Regions from separate parts of the Rhodococcus artemisiae genome, predicted to be linked through region 1. Evidence: riboswitches for the same ligand, from Rfam matches in the RefSeq annotation. Region 1 holds a riboswitch; each other region holds the start of a gene.
The links. Region 1 has a riboswitch for S-adenosylmethionine ahead of Q7514_RS12185 (amino acid ABC transporter permease). Riboswitches for the same ligand answer to the same signal wherever they lie in the genome.
Positions count from the first base shown of each region.

Region 2: another riboswitch for S-adenosylmethionine. It lies ahead of Q7514_RS14400 (aminotransferase class V-fold PLP-dependent enzyme); the one in region 1 lies ahead of Q7514_RS12185 (amino acid ABC transporter permease).
Region 3: another riboswitch for S-adenosylmethionine. It lies ahead of metX (homoserine O-acetyltransferase MetX); the one in region 1 lies ahead of Q7514_RS12185 (amino acid ABC transporter permease).

Region 1 covers NZ_JAUTXY010000004.1:452,249-458,004, reverse strand. Annotated here, with positions in the region: gene Q7514_RS12205 (LLM class flavin-dependent oxidoreductase) at 1-495, opposite strand, end outside; gene Q7514_RS12200 (GNAT family N-acetyltransferase) at 492-998, opposite strand; gene Q7514_RS12195 (FAD-dependent oxidoreductase) at 995-1,342, opposite strand; partial or broken gene Q7514_RS12190 (amino acid ABC transporter ATP-binding protein) at 1,360-1,854, opposite strand; gene Q7514_RS12185 (amino acid ABC transporter permease) at 1,851-2,822, opposite strand; SAM riboswitch class I at 3,024-3,116, opposite strand; gene Q7514_RS12180 (HNH endonuclease signature motif containing protein) at 3,337-4,569, shown strand; gene Q7514_RS12175 (SDR family NAD(P)-dependent oxidoreductase) at 4,648-5,481, opposite strand.
Region 2 covers NZ_JAUTXY010000006.1:17,605-23,360, reverse strand. Annotated here, with positions in the region: gene Q7514_RS14415 (crotonase/enoyl-CoA hydratase family protein) at 1-225, opposite strand, end outside; gene Q7514_RS14410 (YbaK/EbsC family protein) at 344-817, shown strand; gene Q7514_RS14405 (hypothetical protein) at 843-1,421, opposite strand; gene Q7514_RS33195 (putative leader peptide) at 1,480-1,572, opposite strand; gene Q7514_RS14400 (aminotransferase class V-fold PLP-dependent enzyme) at 1,624-2,934, opposite strand; SAM riboswitch class IV at 3,005-3,121, opposite strand; gene Q7514_RS14395 (Pls/PosA family non-ribosomal peptide synthetase) at 3,364-5,756, shown strand, end outside.
Region 3 covers NZ_JAUTXY010000003.1:46,673-52,428, forward strand. Annotated here, with positions in the region: gene Q7514_RS07775 (wax ester/triacylglycerol synthase domain-containing protein) at 1-853, shown strand, start outside; gene Q7514_RS07780 (bifunctional methylenetetrahydrofolate dehydrogenase/methenyltetrahydrofolate cyclohydrolase) at 919-1,773, shown strand; gene Q7514_RS07785 (DUF3017 domain-containing protein) at 1,786-2,070, shown strand; gene metX (homoserine O-acetyltransferase MetX) at 2,083-3,210, opposite strand; SAM riboswitch class IV at 3,322-3,436, opposite strand; gene Q7514_RS07795 (NADP-dependent isocitrate dehydrogenase) at 3,713-4,936, shown strand; gene Q7514_RS07800 (exodeoxyribonuclease III) at 5,041-5,756, shown strand, end outside.

The sequences.
Region 1 (5,756 bases):
CACGGTCACCGCATCCGTCAGCGGCGGCCGGAACCGCGTGTCCCAGGTGACCTTTTCACTGCCCCACAGCGCCCGGAACAGTTCGTATCCTTCACGATTGCGGTCCCACTGGTCGTCGGGGGTGACGTGGAACAGGTCTGCCTGAGCTGTGCCGTTTCCCTTCCCGATCATCAACTGCAGTCGACCACCCGAGAGGTTGTCCAGTGTGGAGTAGTCCTCGAATGCTCGCACCGGATCGAGCAGGCTCAGCGTCGTCACACCGGTCCACAGCTCGAGTGTGCTGGTACGAGCCGCGATGTTGCTCAGCACGACCGGAGGTGACGACGAGAGGAACGGATGCTCGTGCCGCTCACCGACCGCGAATCCTTCGAAGCCGAGTTGCTCGGCCAGTACTGCGGTGTCCACCACCTCGAGGAGCCGTTCGGAGGGCGTGAGTAGTTCGCCTGTCGCAGGGTCCGGCTGGTGGGTGATCAAGCTCAGGAGCAGGAATCTCATGCGGACTCCACCTTTCGGGTCAGGTGCTTCTCGAACGGGTGCGGGCCGATCTCCTCGGCGGGGCGACTCGGGTCGAACAACGCCGTGTAACCGGTCGACAGATAGAGGCCGACGGCCTCCGGTTGACGCCACCCCGTCGTGAGATAGATGCGGGAGTATCCACGCACCACGGCTTCGGCTTCGAGTTCTGCGAGGACGATGCGTCCGAGTCCGCGGCGACGGTGCCCGCGGGAGGTCCAGATTCGCTTGAGCTCGGCCGTGGTCTGGTCGTACCGACGGAAGGCACCGCCCGCGACCGGCTCGCCGTCTTCGATGACGACGAGCAACGCGCCGTCCGGTGGTGCGAACTCCTCTGCTGGATACGTGGTCAGGGACTCGACCTGTTCCTCGAGCGGCCGCTCGTAGCGAGTGCTGTATTCCACCGCCAGTTCTTCCAGCAGCGGCGCCGCCAGCGGATCGTCCTGTGCAACCGCCCGGATCTGCAGTCGTCGGGTCTCGCTCATCGGACCACCGCTTCCTCTCGGGTTCCGAATCGGAACAGTTCCGGTGCGACGGCAGTGCCGTCGGCCGGTCCTGCAACGAGTTCGCCGACTGCGGGTGCGAACTTGGCGCGCACCACGTCGCGGTCGGTGACGACTTCGATTCCGTCGGGGACGGGACGCAGTCCGCGCACTGCGACACCGAAGCGGACGTCGGCGCCGGCGAGGGCTGCGGCGTGCTGCAATGCGACGACGGATCGGTCGGCGTGGAGTCGTCCTGCATTGCGGTGATGCACGACCGCGGTATCGAATCGGACACCGGGCCAGCGTTTTCCGGCGTCGGACGGATCGAGGAGCTCGTGATCGATCCCGACGGCCCCGAGCGCACGCGTTGCTGTTGGCCGCCGGACAACTGCCTGGGGTAGTCGTGGATCTTGTCTCCCACACCGACGCGTTCGAGCAGTTCGCGGGCTTCGGCTTCGACCACGGCGCGTCTGCGTTTCTGCGCGGAGAGCGGTGCTTCGATGACATTCTCGAGTGCGGTGAGGTGGGGAAAGAGATTGAAGTTCTGGAATACGAACCCGATCCGGGACCGTTGCCGGAGGACGTCGCGGGTGCGCAGTTCATGCAACTTGTCGCCGCGACGGCGGTAGCCGACGAGCTCCCCGTCGATGCGGATGGTGCCGCGGTCGACCTTCTCGAGGTGATTGAGGGTGCGCAGCAGCGTGGACTTCCCGGACCCTGACGGGCCGAGGATCACCATCACCTCACCCTTGCGGACCTGCAGATCCACGCCCGCGAGCACCTCGAGCGACCCGAAGGATTTATGGACGCCTCGCACGTCGACGGCGTATTCGCTCTGCTGTTCGGTGGCGGTCATCGGGTTGCTCCTCGGGGTGCACCGACACCGGTGTCTCGGATCTCGCGGTACTGTGCGACCGCTTTCTGCCACGGGGTGAGAGGCAAGGCGCGGGCCGAGCCGCGCGCGTAGTGCCGCTCGATGTAGTACTGCACGATGGACAGCACCGTGGTGAGGACGATGTACCAGACGGTCGCGACCATGAGCAGCGGCACGACCCTGCCGTTGCGGCCGAAAATAACCTGTACCTGGTAGAACAGCTCGGCGATCGCCATCGTCGACACGATCGATGTGCCCTTGAACAGGCTGATGACCTCGTTGGCTGCGTTCGGCAGGATCGAGCGCATCGCTTGCGGCAGCACGATCCGGAAGAACTGGCGCAGCCGCGGGATGCCGAGTGCGTTGGCCGCTTCGATCTGCCCGTGGTCGACGGAGATGATGCCGGCACGAATGATCTCCGCCGAGTACGCAGCCTGGTGGAGTGCAAGGCCTATCACGGCGGCTGTGAAACCCGAGATCACTCCCGAGACCTGGAATTCGAAGAATCCGGGTCCGAACGGGATTCCGACAGACAGGGTTTGGTAGAGGTACGCGATGTTGAACCAGAAGAGCAGCTGGACGATCAGTGGGATGGACCGGAACGCCCAGATGTAGGTCCACGAAATGACCTGCAGTACTGGATTGTTCGACAATCTGCTGGCCGCCAGGAGCACACCGAGCGCGAATCCGACGACGGTCCCCCACAGGGTGAGCTTGATCGTCATCCACAGGGCCGAGAGGACCGACCCCGCGGTGAAGTACTGAGCGAAGGTCGGCCAGTCCCAGCCGGGGTTGGTCGCGAGACCGTGAATGAACTGTGCAACGACGATCAGAACCGCGGCGCTGGTCACCCATCTCCATGGGTGCCGGGTGCGGGCCACCGACAAGTCTGCGTCGTCTATGCGTTCCGGGGCCGAGTCGGTGGTACGGATATCGGTCGGCGCGCTCACGCCGACCTCCTGCGAACAGGAGACATCGAAACATGCCTTTCACGGGAGACAAGGAGACGGTATTCCGCAACCGGTTTCGGTGGCGGCACTTCGCAACAGCGTTGTCGGTGTCGTTCAGCAACAGCGTGATGATGCGCCGCGGCACAGATCGATGTGCCTGCGGCGCCACGAAGCGCGTTCGATACTGCTAGTCATCTCCGACCTCCATCGGTCCCGGCGGTAGCACCCGCACCCGAAAGCGGGGGGTTGCTGCGACGTCATTGAGCCAGGTCTCTCGGTCGCTCTGGATGGCGCCTCGAACTGTAAGGCCATTCGGACATGTGGTCAATAGTTGAGCCTGTTGAAGTCGACTGAATTATGTTGGTACACAATTAGAATCACTCTGATCTGAATTCTCCGCTGGCCGGAGGACTCCACCGCGCCGCCGAGCTGGAACCGAGACCACCACCGCCAATATCGATTGTATGTTCGAGTGAGTCTTGCAAATCGAATGCTAGTTCGATAGAATCTGATCATGGGTGGGGAACTCTGGAAACTCGACAACAAGCAACTCATGGCCGAGACACTCGCCGTGTCCGCCGAAATCCACACCATGCAGGTGCAACGAGTGGATCTGATGATCGCGATGTACGAACGCGACACCGTCGAAGACCACGGCTACCGCAGCCCCGCACACTGGCTCGCCGCCGCAACGAACCTCGAACTCGGCGAATGCCACCGCATCGAATCCCTGGCTCGTCTACTGCGACTGGAACCGGAAGTACGTGAGGCATACAGCTCCGGGCTGGTGGCTGCGGACAAAGCCCGCCAGATCGCCTACTTCTGCCAGCACTACCCCCGCACCATGAACCCCTGCGACTTCGAGAAAGCCCGCACCATCCTCATCGACCACGCCAGCGAGAAGGTCGCCACCAAAACCACCGTCCGAGCCCTGATCCGCCGACTCGAGCACCTCTACGGCACCGACGACGGACCACCACCCGGTGAAGACACCACCCGCAACGAACTGTTCGTCTCCACCACTCTGCACGGGCGAGTGGCGATCAAAGGAGAATTCGACGCCGTCACCGGCGCACGCCTGCGGCATCTGCTCTCACCGCTGTCGGCACCGAGACCCGAAACGAACGGCATCAAAGACGACCGGCCGGCCTCGCGGCGCACCGCCGACGCCTTCGAGCAACTTCTGCAGTGCATCGAAGCCGCCGGTCTCGTGCCCGTCGAAGGCGGTGTGAAACCGCACGTGACGGTCACCGCGTCGATCACGGATCTGACGAAGAACACCGCCGTGAGAGAACTCTTCGCGCACTCCCCGGAACAGGGATACGCGACCGAACCCTGGGCCGGACCACTGTCGATCGACACCGCACGGATGCTCGCGTGCGACTGCCAGGTCACCCGGCTCCTGCTCGACGAACACGGCGTCCCGCTGGCGCACGGGCGGACGCACCGTTCCGCGACGACGGCGCAACGGCGAGCGTTGACTGTCCGCGACGGCGGATGCGCCTTCCCAGGGTGCAGTACCCCGCCGGCCTGGGCGGATGCCCACCACATTCACCACTGGGTCGACGGCGGTGATACCGACCTCGACAACCTGGTGATGCTCTGCGGACATCACCACCGGTTGATGCACCACACCGAGTGGGAAGTCGAGATGACCGAAGCGCGTCGGCCGCAGTTCGTTCCACCTGCGAGTGTGGATCTGTTCCGGAAGCCGATTCCGGGGAACAGGCCGGATCTGGTCGTCTAGCTACACAACAGAACACAAAGACAGCCACCGTCACCAGTGCGCACCCGCGCCCTGGGGCCGGTGGCTGTGTGCGTCCGCCTACTTGGCGGCGGTGTTGAGTGAGCGCGTGGCCTCGGCCATCACACGAACGGCTTCGTTCCGCGTCAGCGTCGAGAAATACTGCTCCGACTGCTGCAGCTGCTCCCCCACAAGACACGTCGGCCCTTTGTCGAGATTCTCGAGAGCGCGCGCCACGGTGTCCTCGGGGCTCGTCGCGCCTGGAACCGGCGTGTCGAGGCTCTCGATCTGCCCCATTTCGAGCATCAGCCGACGCAATGCCGGGGTATCCGTTCGGCTGAGCACCAGCGACAACACGTCCACACCTTCAGGATTGAATTCGGCCCATAGGCTCTCACCCATCACGAGGTCGAAAGCCTTCGATGCGGAGTAGGCCGCCATGTTCGAACAGCCACGCAGACCTGATCCGGACGTCACGAGGATGATGCCACCCCTGCCTCGCTCGACCATGGCCGCTCCGAAGTGATGCGCCAACGCCATAGAGGTGACGCAATTGCGCTGAACCATCGCGAGTGCGGACTCGACGGAACGTGAGAGGAACGGGGCGGGTGAGGAATCAGCTCCGGCGCCGTACAGCACGATTCCGATCTCGAGCCCGGCCGTCCCCTCGACGATGTGCGCGACCGCGTCGGATTCGGAGAGGTCGACCGCGAGCACCTTGGTCTTCACTCCGTGGCGCTCGCGGATAGTCTCGGCGAGAACGTCGAGGTTCCGCTTACGTCGCGAGAGCAGGACGACATCGACTCCGCGTTCGGCGAGGGCGTGAGCGAATGCCTCTCCGACACCTTCCGACGCCCCGACCACCAGTCCCCACGATCCGTAACGCCTCGCGAATTCGCCATCGGTCGAAGCCATCGGGTCCCCTTGCGTCCAATCCGGAAATGCAGTTCTTATGTACAAGAATGACATTTCTGAAGGTCCGGCACAACAGTCTTTTCGAGCGCACAGAAAAGCCCCTCACCTGTTCGAACAGGTGAGGGGCTCTGGCGGAAGCGGAGGGATTTGAACTCTCCCAGACTCTCTGGTCAGCGAGCGCAAAACGCCTCTACCTGCAAATTCACTACTACCGGGATCACACCCAATCGCACCGAATCGACAGCAGGTGTGCCCAAAATGTGCCCACCGCGTGA
Region 2 (5,756 bases), on a different contig from region 1:
GGCCATGGCCGGGAGGTCGAGGCCGTACGAGAAGTGCTTGCCCGAGCCGGTGAGGACGACAGCGCGGACCTCGGGATCTGCGTCGAGTTGTGCGAAGACCTGTGGAAGTTCCGACCAGAAGTCCGGTCCCATCGCGTTACCCTTGCCCGGGCCGATGAGCGTGACCTGGGCTACGTGTTCGGCGCGCTCGACGGTGAACGCCTTCCAGCTGGATGAATCAGTCATTACCCGAGAGTAATATCTCGACGGGCAAACCGCACCGAGCTTCCGATCACGTCGATCCTTGCGGATCCGGTCCCCGCGTTCCCGTCACAGCAGGCACCGGTTTTCATAGGGTGGCATCATGCCCAGGCCATTGCACCCGAATGCTGCCCGAGTCGCCGACACACTCATTGCCCGAGGACATCACGGCCTGATCACCACCCAGTCGGCTCCGGTACACACCGCGGAGCAGGCAGCAGCGGCCGTGCGGGTCGACATCGGAGCCATCGTCAAGTCTCTCGTGTTTCTCCTCGACGACGAGCCGGTCCTTGTTCTCGTCTCGGGCGCGCACCGGGTGTCTCTCGAACGCACCGGCACCCGGTTGGGTGGCACCCTCGTTCCCGCACCCGAAGACTTGGTCGCCGAGGTCACCGGGCAGCAGCTCGGTGGCGTGGCTCCACTCGGGCACCCCACCAACCTGCCGACCTACGTCGACAGTGCGCTGGCGGGATACCCCGAGCTGTGGGCATCGGGCGGGAGCCTGGGCACCCTTTTTCGCACCTCGTACACCGAACTCCTGCGGGTGACCGCGGGGGTCGACGTCGTGGTCGACTGAGGGGAGGTACCGAGCTCCCGGCAGGTCAGGATGCCAGGGCGACGCCGGGGCCGTCGGCGAGCCTGCGAGCGAACTCCACCGACGACGACGAAACCTCGATGAGGCCGCGGGATCCGAGCCACGGCAATGTTCCGTCGATGACATTGTCGACGGTGACACCGCCGCCAACCGGGATCAACGTGACACCATCGGCAACCTTCACAGCGTGAATGTCGGCGATCAGGCCGGCCAGTCCACTCGGAGTGCCGACGTAGGACAGGCCTGTGGCTCCCCCACCGTCCTTACGCCACGCATCCTGGGCACGGCGACGAGCAAGACGCGCCTCGACGTCGACGATCACTTCGAGGTCGACCAGCACGGTGAGGGTATCGGGATCGCGGCCCTCCGCGGAGGCATCGGCGCGCACCCGATCGCGGATCTTGCGTGCTTCCCGAAGATCGGCGGCGCGCACCCTCACCACGGTGGCCGGAGCAGCACTGAGGTCCAGCGGGCCTCCGCCGTCACGATCGACGGTGAGGTCGGCCCACACATCGGGGCCGGGACCCTCTACGAACTCGACCGCGACACGCAGGGATTCGACCGAGGAGATGTTGCTGTAGGACATGGAGAATTCCTCTCGATTTGCCGAGTACGGCATCGAAAAAAGGGGAACGGGAACCTCGTCAGTCCGAACAGATGCAGGAGGCCGTGCGGCACAGATCGACGTGACGACGGCACCACTGCACCGCTGCCTCTGCCGAACTCCACACTGCCATGACGTAAATCCTACTGATCTTGTGGGGAATTGTCGATCGCAACGGCGATCGTCAGACGCACTCCGCAGCACCGTCGCCCGACTGCGTGAGACCGGGACGGGTCTCCGGCGACGGGCTCCAGGCTCCGTCTGCCTTGGCGTACGACCACGACGGCCCATCCGCCACCAGCTGCCGAAGCGCCGCGAGCAGACGGTCGACGTCTGCCGAGGAGCTTCCCAGCCCCAGGGATGCGCGCACCGCACCACCGGGAAGGCCCACGCGGGCGAGCAACGGGTGGGCGCAGAAGCGGCCGTCGCGAACCCCGATGCCGTGTTCGGCCGAGAGATAGGCGGCGATCTCACCGGGCTCGAAACCCTCGATACCGAAGGTGACGATTCCGACGCAGTCCGTCGAATCATCCCACAGGCGAAGGATTTCCACGCCGTAGATGTCGCGCAGGCCCTCGACGAGCTGCGCGCACAACAGCTCCTCATGACGCGCGGCTGCCTCAGCGTCGTGTGATGCGAGGGTGTCGCACGCGGCGGCGATCGCCGCGACCCCCAGCACATTCGGGGATCCGGCCTCATGGCGCGCGGGTGCGCACGCCCACTCGGTGTGATCGAGGGCGACCTCGCGCACCGCGCCGCCCCCGGCGAGGTACGGCTCCGCCTCATCGAGCCAGTCACGACGCCCGACAAGCACCCCGGCACCGAACGGTGCATACAGCTTGTGGCCCGAGAACGCGAGGTAGTCGACGCCCAGCTCAGCAAGATCGACGCGACGATGCGGAACCAGCTGGGCACCGTCGACGAAGATCCGCGCACCGCACGCGTGGGCGAGATCGGCGAGTTCGGCGATCGGAAGCACCTCGCCGGTCACATTGGAGGCTCCCGTGATGGCGAGCAGTGCCGCCGGCGCACGCTCGAGCTCGACGGCGATCCGCCAGACGGTCTCCGAGACCGAATCCGCAGCTTCGACCACACGAGTGTTCTTCCACGGCAACAGGTTCGCATGATGCTCGATGTCGAGCACCACGACGTCGCCGGGGACTGCACCGGCCAGCAGGTTGATCGAATCCGTGGTGTTGCGGGTGAAGACCACGACCTGGTCCTCGTCGGCGCCGACGAACCGGGAAACCGACTCGCGTGAATCCTCGTAGCTCGTGGTGCTGATACGCGATGCGTATCCCGCGCCGCGGTGCACGCTCGCGTAGAACGGCAACAGTTCGGAGATACGGTCCGTGACGCTCGCGAGAGCCGGTGCGCTGGCCGCATAATCGAAGTTCGCGTAGGTGCAGGTCCCGCCCTGCACGAGAGGAACCTGCACGTCACAGCCCGACACGCGAGCAAAGGGAGAGATACAGGTGGCGGTAGCAACAGTCATGACGAATTTCCCTTGTGTATCAGGGACCCGTCGGTGATCGCCACGACGATGGTGAATCGTTCGCCGGCGGAGTCCGCGCTTGCTGCGCCCAGGTTCGGTACGTCAGCCAGGTCGTCACCCGGAGCACCCCACCGCGGCGGAGGGTTGCCGACCAGCGAGCCGGGGCTTGACGCTGGTACTCATGACCTGCCGAAGACAATGACACCGGGCACACTTCGTGTCAAGTCGATACCCGATCGAGGCCCGTCCCCCGATCTCGCGCGGAAGTGAGTTCCTCCTTCTGACCTGCGCAGAAGTCGCCACCATGCTTTGCTCTGATGCGTGATGCAACACCGTACGACCTCCGATTCGAACGCACCGGAAATTCATCTGCCGTCCACCTTCACGTGAGATAAACCGGATCGCCCAACCGAGTAGAAGGACAGCGGATTGTCTGCTCAACCCCCGCCCGCAGCCGACGACACGTCGCTCGTACCGGAAATCTTCCTGCGCGGATCGCATGCACCCGCGCCACGCACACTCGTCGACGTACTGCACGCCACCGCCGAATCGCACCCACACGCACCCGCGATCGACGACGGCACCACGATGCTCGAGTACTCCGAACTGCTCGACCTCATGGTCGCGGGAGCCCGCGGACTCGCGGAGGCCGGTGTGGGCGCCGGCGATCGCGTCGGGGTGCGAATGTCGTCCGGGTCCAAGGACCTCTACGTCACGATCCTCTCCATTCTCGAGGCGGGTGCCGCCTACGTCCCGGTGGACGCCGACGATCCCGACGAACGCGCCGAGCTGGTCTTCTCCGAGGCGAAGGTCACAGCCATCGTCACGGACGCGGGGATCGGTCCCGGAACTGCACCACCGGCCGACGAACCGGACGTGCGCAAGCCGACCCTCGACGACGACGCGTGGATCATCTTCACCTCCGGTTCCACCGGCACCCCCAAGGGCGTCGCCGTCACACACCGCAACGCCGCAGCCTTCGTCGATGCCGAAGCGAACCTGTTCTGCCAGGACGAACCGCTCGGCTCCCGCGACCGGGTACTCGCCGGTCTTTCCGTCGCCTTCGACGCGTCGTGTGAGGAGATGTGGCTGGCCTGGCGGCACGGCGCGTGCCTCGTGCCTGCGCCGCGTTCACTGGTGCGCTCCGGTATGGACCTCGGCCCATGGCTGGTCTCGCGCAACATCAACGTCGTCTCCACGGTCCCGACCCTCGCAGCGATGTGGCCCGGCGAGGCGCTCGAAGCGGTGCGTCTGCTCATTTTCGGCGGAGAGGCATGCCCGCCCGACCTCGCCGAGCGGCTCGCGGTACCGGGGCGCGAGGTATGGAACACGTACGGCCCCACCGAAGCCACCGTGGTCGCCTGCGCGGCCATCATGGACGGCACCGGTCCGATCCGTATCGGTCTGCCACTCGACGGCTGGGATCTGGCGGTCGTCGATGCCGAGGGCAATCCCGTTGCCGAAGGGCAGGCAGGCGAACTCGTGATCGGCGGTGTCGGGCTTGCCCGCTACCTGGACCCGGCGAAGGACGCCGAGAAATACGCCCCCATGCCGACCCTCGGCTGGGACCGCGCATACCGCAGCGGCGACCTCGTCGTACTCGACATTGCCGGACTCCTCTTCCAGGGCCGCGCCGACGACCAGGTCAAGATCGGTGGGCGCCGCATCGAGCTCGGCGAGGTCGACAATGCCCTGCAGAATCTGCCCGGTGTCGCCGGTGGTGCGTGTGCGGTCCGCAAGACCTCGGCCGGAAGCTCGATCCTCGTCGGCTACATCGCCTCGACCGACCCCGACTTCGACGTGGCATCGGCACACGACCTGCTGTCCGAACAGCTTCCCGCCGCACTCGTGCCGCGTCTCGCGCTCGTCGACGAACTGCCCACTCGCACGTCCGGGAAGGTAGATCGGAGCGCCCTGCCGTGGCCGCTGCCCGGCGCCGACGCCGATTCGGTGGAGGCCCTCGGTCTCCCTCCGACCGCCGAATGGGTCGCGGCACTGTGGTCTTCCCTGCTCGGCGCCCGAATCGAGGGGCTCGACGACGACTTCTTCGAACTCGGCGGAGGTTCCCTGTCCGCCGCGCAGCTCGTCACCGCACTGCGTGAGCGCTATCCCGAGATGACGGTCGCCGAGCTCTACGACCGACCTCGGCTCGGGTCCCTCGCCGCCTATCTCGACGAACTCGCCCCGACGGAGACCGCGGCACCGCGCGAGGTCGCCCCTGTGTCGCGATGGGCGCAGTGCCTCCAGCTCGCCGCGACAGTGCCCCTCACGACGCTGACCGGCCTCCAATGGATCACGTGGCTCGCGATCCTGAACAACATCATCGCGATGGCCACCGATGTTCCGTGGACGGTGACGTTGTCGTGGTGGTGGGTCTCGGCAGGCATCGTCGTGTTCCTTTCGCCGCTCGGCCGGATGAGCACCGCAGTCCTGGGCGCCCGGCTGCTCCTGCGCGGGCTGAAGCCGGGGAGTTATCCCCGCGGCGGCGCCGCCCACCTGCGTTTGTGGACCGCGCAGCGGCTGTCGGAGGCGTCCGGCGCAACCAACCTTTCGGGTGCACCGTGGATGCGTCAGTACGCGCGGGCGCTGGGCGCGAAGATCGGCCAGGGCGTCGACCTGCACACCCTTCCCCCGGTTACCGGGATGCTCGAACTCGGCGACGGCTGCTCGATCGAGCCCGAGGTGGATCTCTCGGGGTACTGGGTGGATGGCGACGTCGTCCACATCGGGAGCATCCGCATCGGAGCCGGTGCCTCGATCGGTGCGCGTTCGTTCCTCGCCCCGGGTTCACGCGTGGGCAAGAACGCCGAGGTCGCTGCCGG
Region 3 (5,756 bases), on a different contig from region 1:
CACTGCTTTCCGCGCGCGGAAAGCCCTGACCACACTGACCGCGGCGGGGACGATCACCACACCGACGCAGCACCGTCCACGAACGCGTTTCGACACCCGCGGCAGCGGGCCTCGGCAATTGGGCCGGGTCCGCATGGATCTGCGTGACGTCCGGACCCTCGCTCGCGCAACCGGAACATCCGTCAACGATGTGATCCTGACAGTGGTCGGGGGCGGCCTGCACTCGTATCTCGAGCATCACGGTGAGACCCCGCCCGCGTCGCTCGCGGCGATCGTTCCCCGGTCGACCCGACGCAGATCCGGCGTCGAAACAGGGGACGTCGAAACAGGGAAGGCCCGTGCGGCGAACGAGGTCACGCTCATGTATGTCGACCTGCACACCGACCACGCGGACCCGCTCGGACGACTCCGCCTCGTCGGGGAGTCGGCGAACCTGGAGAAGCAGCGTGTCGCGCGTCCGGAAACGGCGGCGACCACTGCCCCCGTCGATGTCTCGCCCGCACTGGATCTGAAAGTGTCGATTCGTCGCGCCCGCGACCGGCAGATCTCCTCGAGGAGTGACATCGTCGCCCTGGCGAACACCACGGTGACCAATGTGCCCCGCGGTACGGTCGAGGGCCTACGATTCGGCGACAGCCCGGTGGTGGAAGCGCTCGGCACGCCGATGCTCAGCCGGAACTTCGACCTCGTCCATGCGGTGGCATCGCTCGGTGACGTTCTGGATCTGACGTTCCTGGTGAGCGATTCGTCGATGCCGGACCCCGAGGACTACGAACGGCGGCTCGCCTCGGCATTCGGAGATCTGTGCCGGACCTGTGCCCCCGGCGACAACCCGATGGACGCTCGCGGCTGATCCCCGCCGGGGAGGATACGACACCGCCCGCCGCCGGCGAGCGGATACCTGGAAGAATGAGTGGCGTGACTGCGACCATCCTGGACGGCAAAGCAACCCGCGACGAAATCTTCGAGGACCTGGTGGTCCGTGTGGCAGCGCTGAAGGACAAGGGCATCACGCCCGGCCTCGGCACGATCCTGGTGGGCGACGACCCCGGATCTGCAGCGTATGTGCGCGGTAAGCACAACGACTGCGCCAAGGTCGGCATCACCTCGATCCGCAAGGATCTGCCCGCCGATATCACTCAGGAGCAGCTCGAAGCGGCGATCGACGAACTCAACGCCGACCCCGCATGCACGGGCTACATCGTGCAGTTGCCGTTGCCGAAGCACCTCGACGAGAACGCCGCCCTCGAGCGCATCGACCCGGCCAAGGACGCCGACGGACTGCATCCCGTCAACCTCGGACGCCTGGTGCTCGGCAAGGAAGCGGCGTTGCCGTGCACCCCGCGCGGCATCGTCCACCTGCTGCGTCGCTACGAGGTGCCGATCAACGGCGCCCACGTGGTGGTCATCGGCCGCGGCGTGACCGTCGGCCGTCCGATCGGGCTGCTGCTGACCCGCCGCAGCGAGAACGCGACCGTGACGCTGTGCCACACCGGTACCAAGGACCTCGCCGCCGAGGTGAAGCGCGCCGACATCATCGTCGCCGCCGCAGGCGTGCCCGCACTCATCACCGCCGACATGGTCAAGCCCGGTGCAGCGGTACTCGACGTGGGCGTCTCGCGCACTGCGGACGGCCTGCGCGGCGACGTCGCCGACGACGTCCGCGACGTCGCAGGGTTCATCTCCCCGAATCCCGGCGGTGTCGGACCGCTCACCCGCGCGTTCCTGCTGACGAACGTCGTCGAGCGCGCCGAGCACGACGCCGGTCTCTGAGCGACCCGCAGGATGGACAGTTCGGCGCGACTCACACGACTGAACCTGCCGCTGCTGGCGGTCACCCTGGTGATCGCCGCAGCGGTGGTCCTCGTGCTGGCCGATCGCTGGCGCCGGGGCGCGTTCGTGTTCGGCGGTGCGATGATCCTTGCGGGAATCCTCAGGTGGGCTCTCGACTCGGATCAAGTGGGAGTGCTCGCGGTGCGAAGCAAACGTTTCGACGTGGCCGCGATGCTCGCGATGGGCGGAGCGATCGTGACACTGGCAGTCTCGATCGATCCGCTCGGCACCGGATAGAGCACACGGCTCTCAGGAGTCCGCCAGCTCCATCAGTTCGACGAGCAGCTTCGCGACCGCATCGGCCTCGGTGAGGAAGCCGTCGTGTCCGTCGCGTGACTCGAGGACGCGCAGCCGGTCGCAGTGGGGCAGACCGTCTGCGATCTCCTGCTGCAATCGGATCGGGTAGAGCCGATCGGAATCGACACCCGCGACGATCGTCGGCACACGCGTGCTCCCCAACGCGGCTTCGAGGCCACCGCGACCGCGGCCCACATCGTGCCGGTTCATCGCGTCGCTGAGCACCACATAGGTCCCGGGATCGAATCGGTTGACGAGCTTCGACGCCTGGTGGTCGAGATAGCTCTGTACCGCGTAGCGCCCATCGCGCCACGGATCCTCGTCGCCTTGAGGAAGATTCGCGAACCGCGAGTCGAGTTCTTCCTCGCTGCGATACGACAGGTGGGCCATGCGGCGGGCGATTCCCAGCCCCGCCTCCGGTCGGCGGCCACTCTCGTAGTAGTCGCCGCCCTGCCAGTCCGGGTCCGCCGTGATGGCAGCGATCTGGGTGCTCTGGACACCGATCTGGTCGGCGGTTGCACGGGCACCCACTGCGAGGACCAGTGCCGCCCGCACCCGGTTCGGGTGGGTGACGATCCATTCGAGTGAACGCATGCCGCCCATCGATCCGCCCGTCACCGCGGCCAACGTGTCGATGCCGAGAGTATCGAGAAGGGCGGCTTCCGCGGTGATCTGATCGCGGATGGTGATCCGGGGGAATCGCGAGCCCCACGGCTTTCCGTCGGGCGCGGTGCTGCCCGGTCCGGTGGTGCCTTGGCATCCGCCGAGGACGTTCGTGGCCACCACGCACCACCGGTCGGTGTCGATCGGGGCGCCGGGGCCGACCATGCCGGACCACCAGCCGGGGGACGGGTGATCCGGTCCGGCGGGTCCGGTGATGTGTGAGTCGCCGGTCAGGGCGTGCTCGACGAGTACGACGTTGTCGCGGGTGGGCGACAGCGCGCCCCACCGCTGCAGAGCAACGGTGACGTCGGGAAGGATGTCGCCGCTCTCGAGGGTGATGTTGCCGATGTCGACGGTGTCGAGCTGTCCGTCTTCCGCGGGGAGTTCGATCCGCCGACGGTTGGTACCTGCTGTCAAGATGCGACCGCCTCGAGGCCGGTGGTGATGGTCATCCGTGTCCTACTTGCCATGTCGGAGGGCTGGAAGGGGAGCCGGTATCGACAGTTCATCAGCATTTCGAACCTCCCAGGAGCCGGCTTGTCGTCTGCGGTGCGCCGACGACCGTGTCCTCACCCGGAGCACCCCACCCTGGCCGGAGGGTTGCCGACCAGCAAGCCGGGGCTTCGCGCTGGCACTCATGACCTCGTCGGAAGTCTAACGGCTGGGTTCCACGGTCCGATAGGCGGCTCTCGACCTCACTCCGGCAGGTGTCGGACAGGGTGAAAGTTACCGGTCAGTAGTGTTCGTGACGGTCTGACCAGGGTTGTGTGCGGATCGAATAGCAGTACGCTTGTTCTGTTTGGCTCCGTACCGGACGCGTGCAGAGCCACGCTCGGATACCTGAGCTGAAGCCGGCCGTATTCCTGAAGTGCGGCCGATCGGGGACTCGACTGCCGTCCAAGGAGGACACGAACCGCGTATGTCCAAGATCAAGGTTGAGGGTAAGGTCGTCGAACTCGACGGCGACGAGATGACACGCATCATCTGGCAGTTCATCAAAGACAAGCTCATCCATCCCTACCTGGATGTGGATCTCGAGTACTACGACCTCGGCATCGAGAATCGCGACGCGACCGACGACCAGGTCACCATCGACTCCGCACACGCGATCAAGAAGTACGGCGTCGGCGTCAAGTGCGCGACCATCACTCCAGACGAGGCGCGCGTCGAGGAATTCGGCTTGAAGAAGATGTGGCGTTCGCCCAACGGAACCATCCGTAACATTCTCGGCGGCACCATCTTCCGCGCGCCCATCATCATCTCCAACGTGCCGAGGCTGGTTCCGGGCTGGACCAAGCCGGTCATCGTCGGTCGTCACGCATTCGGCGACCAGTACCGCGCGACCGACTTCAAGGTGCCCGGAGCCGGCACCGTCACCATCACCTACACACCGGACGACGGCTCCGAGCCGATCGAACACGAGGTATGCAGGATTCCCGAGGACGGCGGCGTCGTCATGGGGATGTACAACTACAAGAAGTCCATCCAGGACTTCGCGCGCGCCTCACTGTCCTACGGTCTGCAGCGCAATTACCCGGTCTACCTGTCGACCAAGAACACGATCCTCAAGGCCTACGACGGCATGTTCAAGGACGAGTTCCAGCGGATCTACGAGGAAGAGTTCAAGGCGGAGTTCGACGCTGCAGGACTCACCTACGAGCACCGCCTCATCGACGACATGGTGGCATCGTCCCTCAAGTGGGAAGGCGGCTATGTCTGGGCCTGCAAGAACTACGACGGTGACGTCCAGTCCGACACCGTCGCGCAGGGTTACGGCTCGCTCGGCCTCATGACCTCCGTGCTGATGACCCCGGACGGCAAGACCGTCGAGGCAGAGGCCGCACACGGCACCGTCACCCGGCACTACCGGCAGCATCAGCAGGGTAAGCCGACGTCGACCAACCCGATCGCGTCGATCTTCGCCTGGACCCGCGGTCTCGAACACCGCGGAAAACTCGACAGCACCCCCGACGTCATCGAGTTCGCGCAGGCGCTCGAAGACGTTGTCATCAAGACAGTCGAGGCGGGCAGCATGACCAAGGACCTCGCGCTGCTCGTCGGCCCCGAACAGTCGTGGCTGACCACCGAGGAGTTCCTCGGTGCACTCGACGAGAACCTGCAGAAGGCGCGCGCCTCGCAGTAGGACCCGGTTGCTTGGATGGTCGGTGTGCAAGCACGACACGGGCCGCCCTATCAGGGGCGTCCCGTGTGTCCCGTCCGTCGGAGGCGTCGGATACGGTGTCCGACGTGTCCCTCACCATCACCACCGTGAACGTCAACGGCGTGCGCGCAGCGGCCGGCAAGGGCCTGCTCGCGTGGCTCGAATCATCCTCCGCGGACATCGTCTGTCTCCAGGAAGTACGCGCGAGCGAGAAACAGTTCCACACCGCGATCGCGCCGGCGCTCGACGCCGGTTGGCATGTCGGGGGAGCCGAGGCGTCCGCAAAGGGACGCGCGGGCGTTGCGATCCTGTCGCGCATACCGGCGGACGCCGTGCGTGTGGGTTTCGACGTCGACGAGTTCGCCGACTCGGGCCGCTACATCGAGGCGGATTTCGGGGACGTGACGATCGGCAGCCTGTACCTGCCCACCGGTGAAGCAGATACTCCGAAGCAGGACGACAAGGAGCGCTTCATGAAGGGCTTCGCCGCGTACCTGGGGGAGCGCGCCGCCGACGTGATCGCGGCAGGCCGCGACATGGTGGTGTGCGGCGACTGGAACATCGCCCACACCGAGCGCGACATCAAGAACTGGAAGGGCAACGTCAAGAAATCCGGCTTCCTGCCCGGCGAGCGGGCCTGGGTGGATGATCTGCTCGCGACCGGTCAGTGGCTCGACGTCGTACGCGACCTGCACGGCGACGTCGCCGGACCTTATTCCTGGTGGTCCTACCGCGGCAAGGCATTCGATACCGACGCCGGCTGGCGGATCGACTACCACCTCGTGACCCCGGTCCTGGCCGC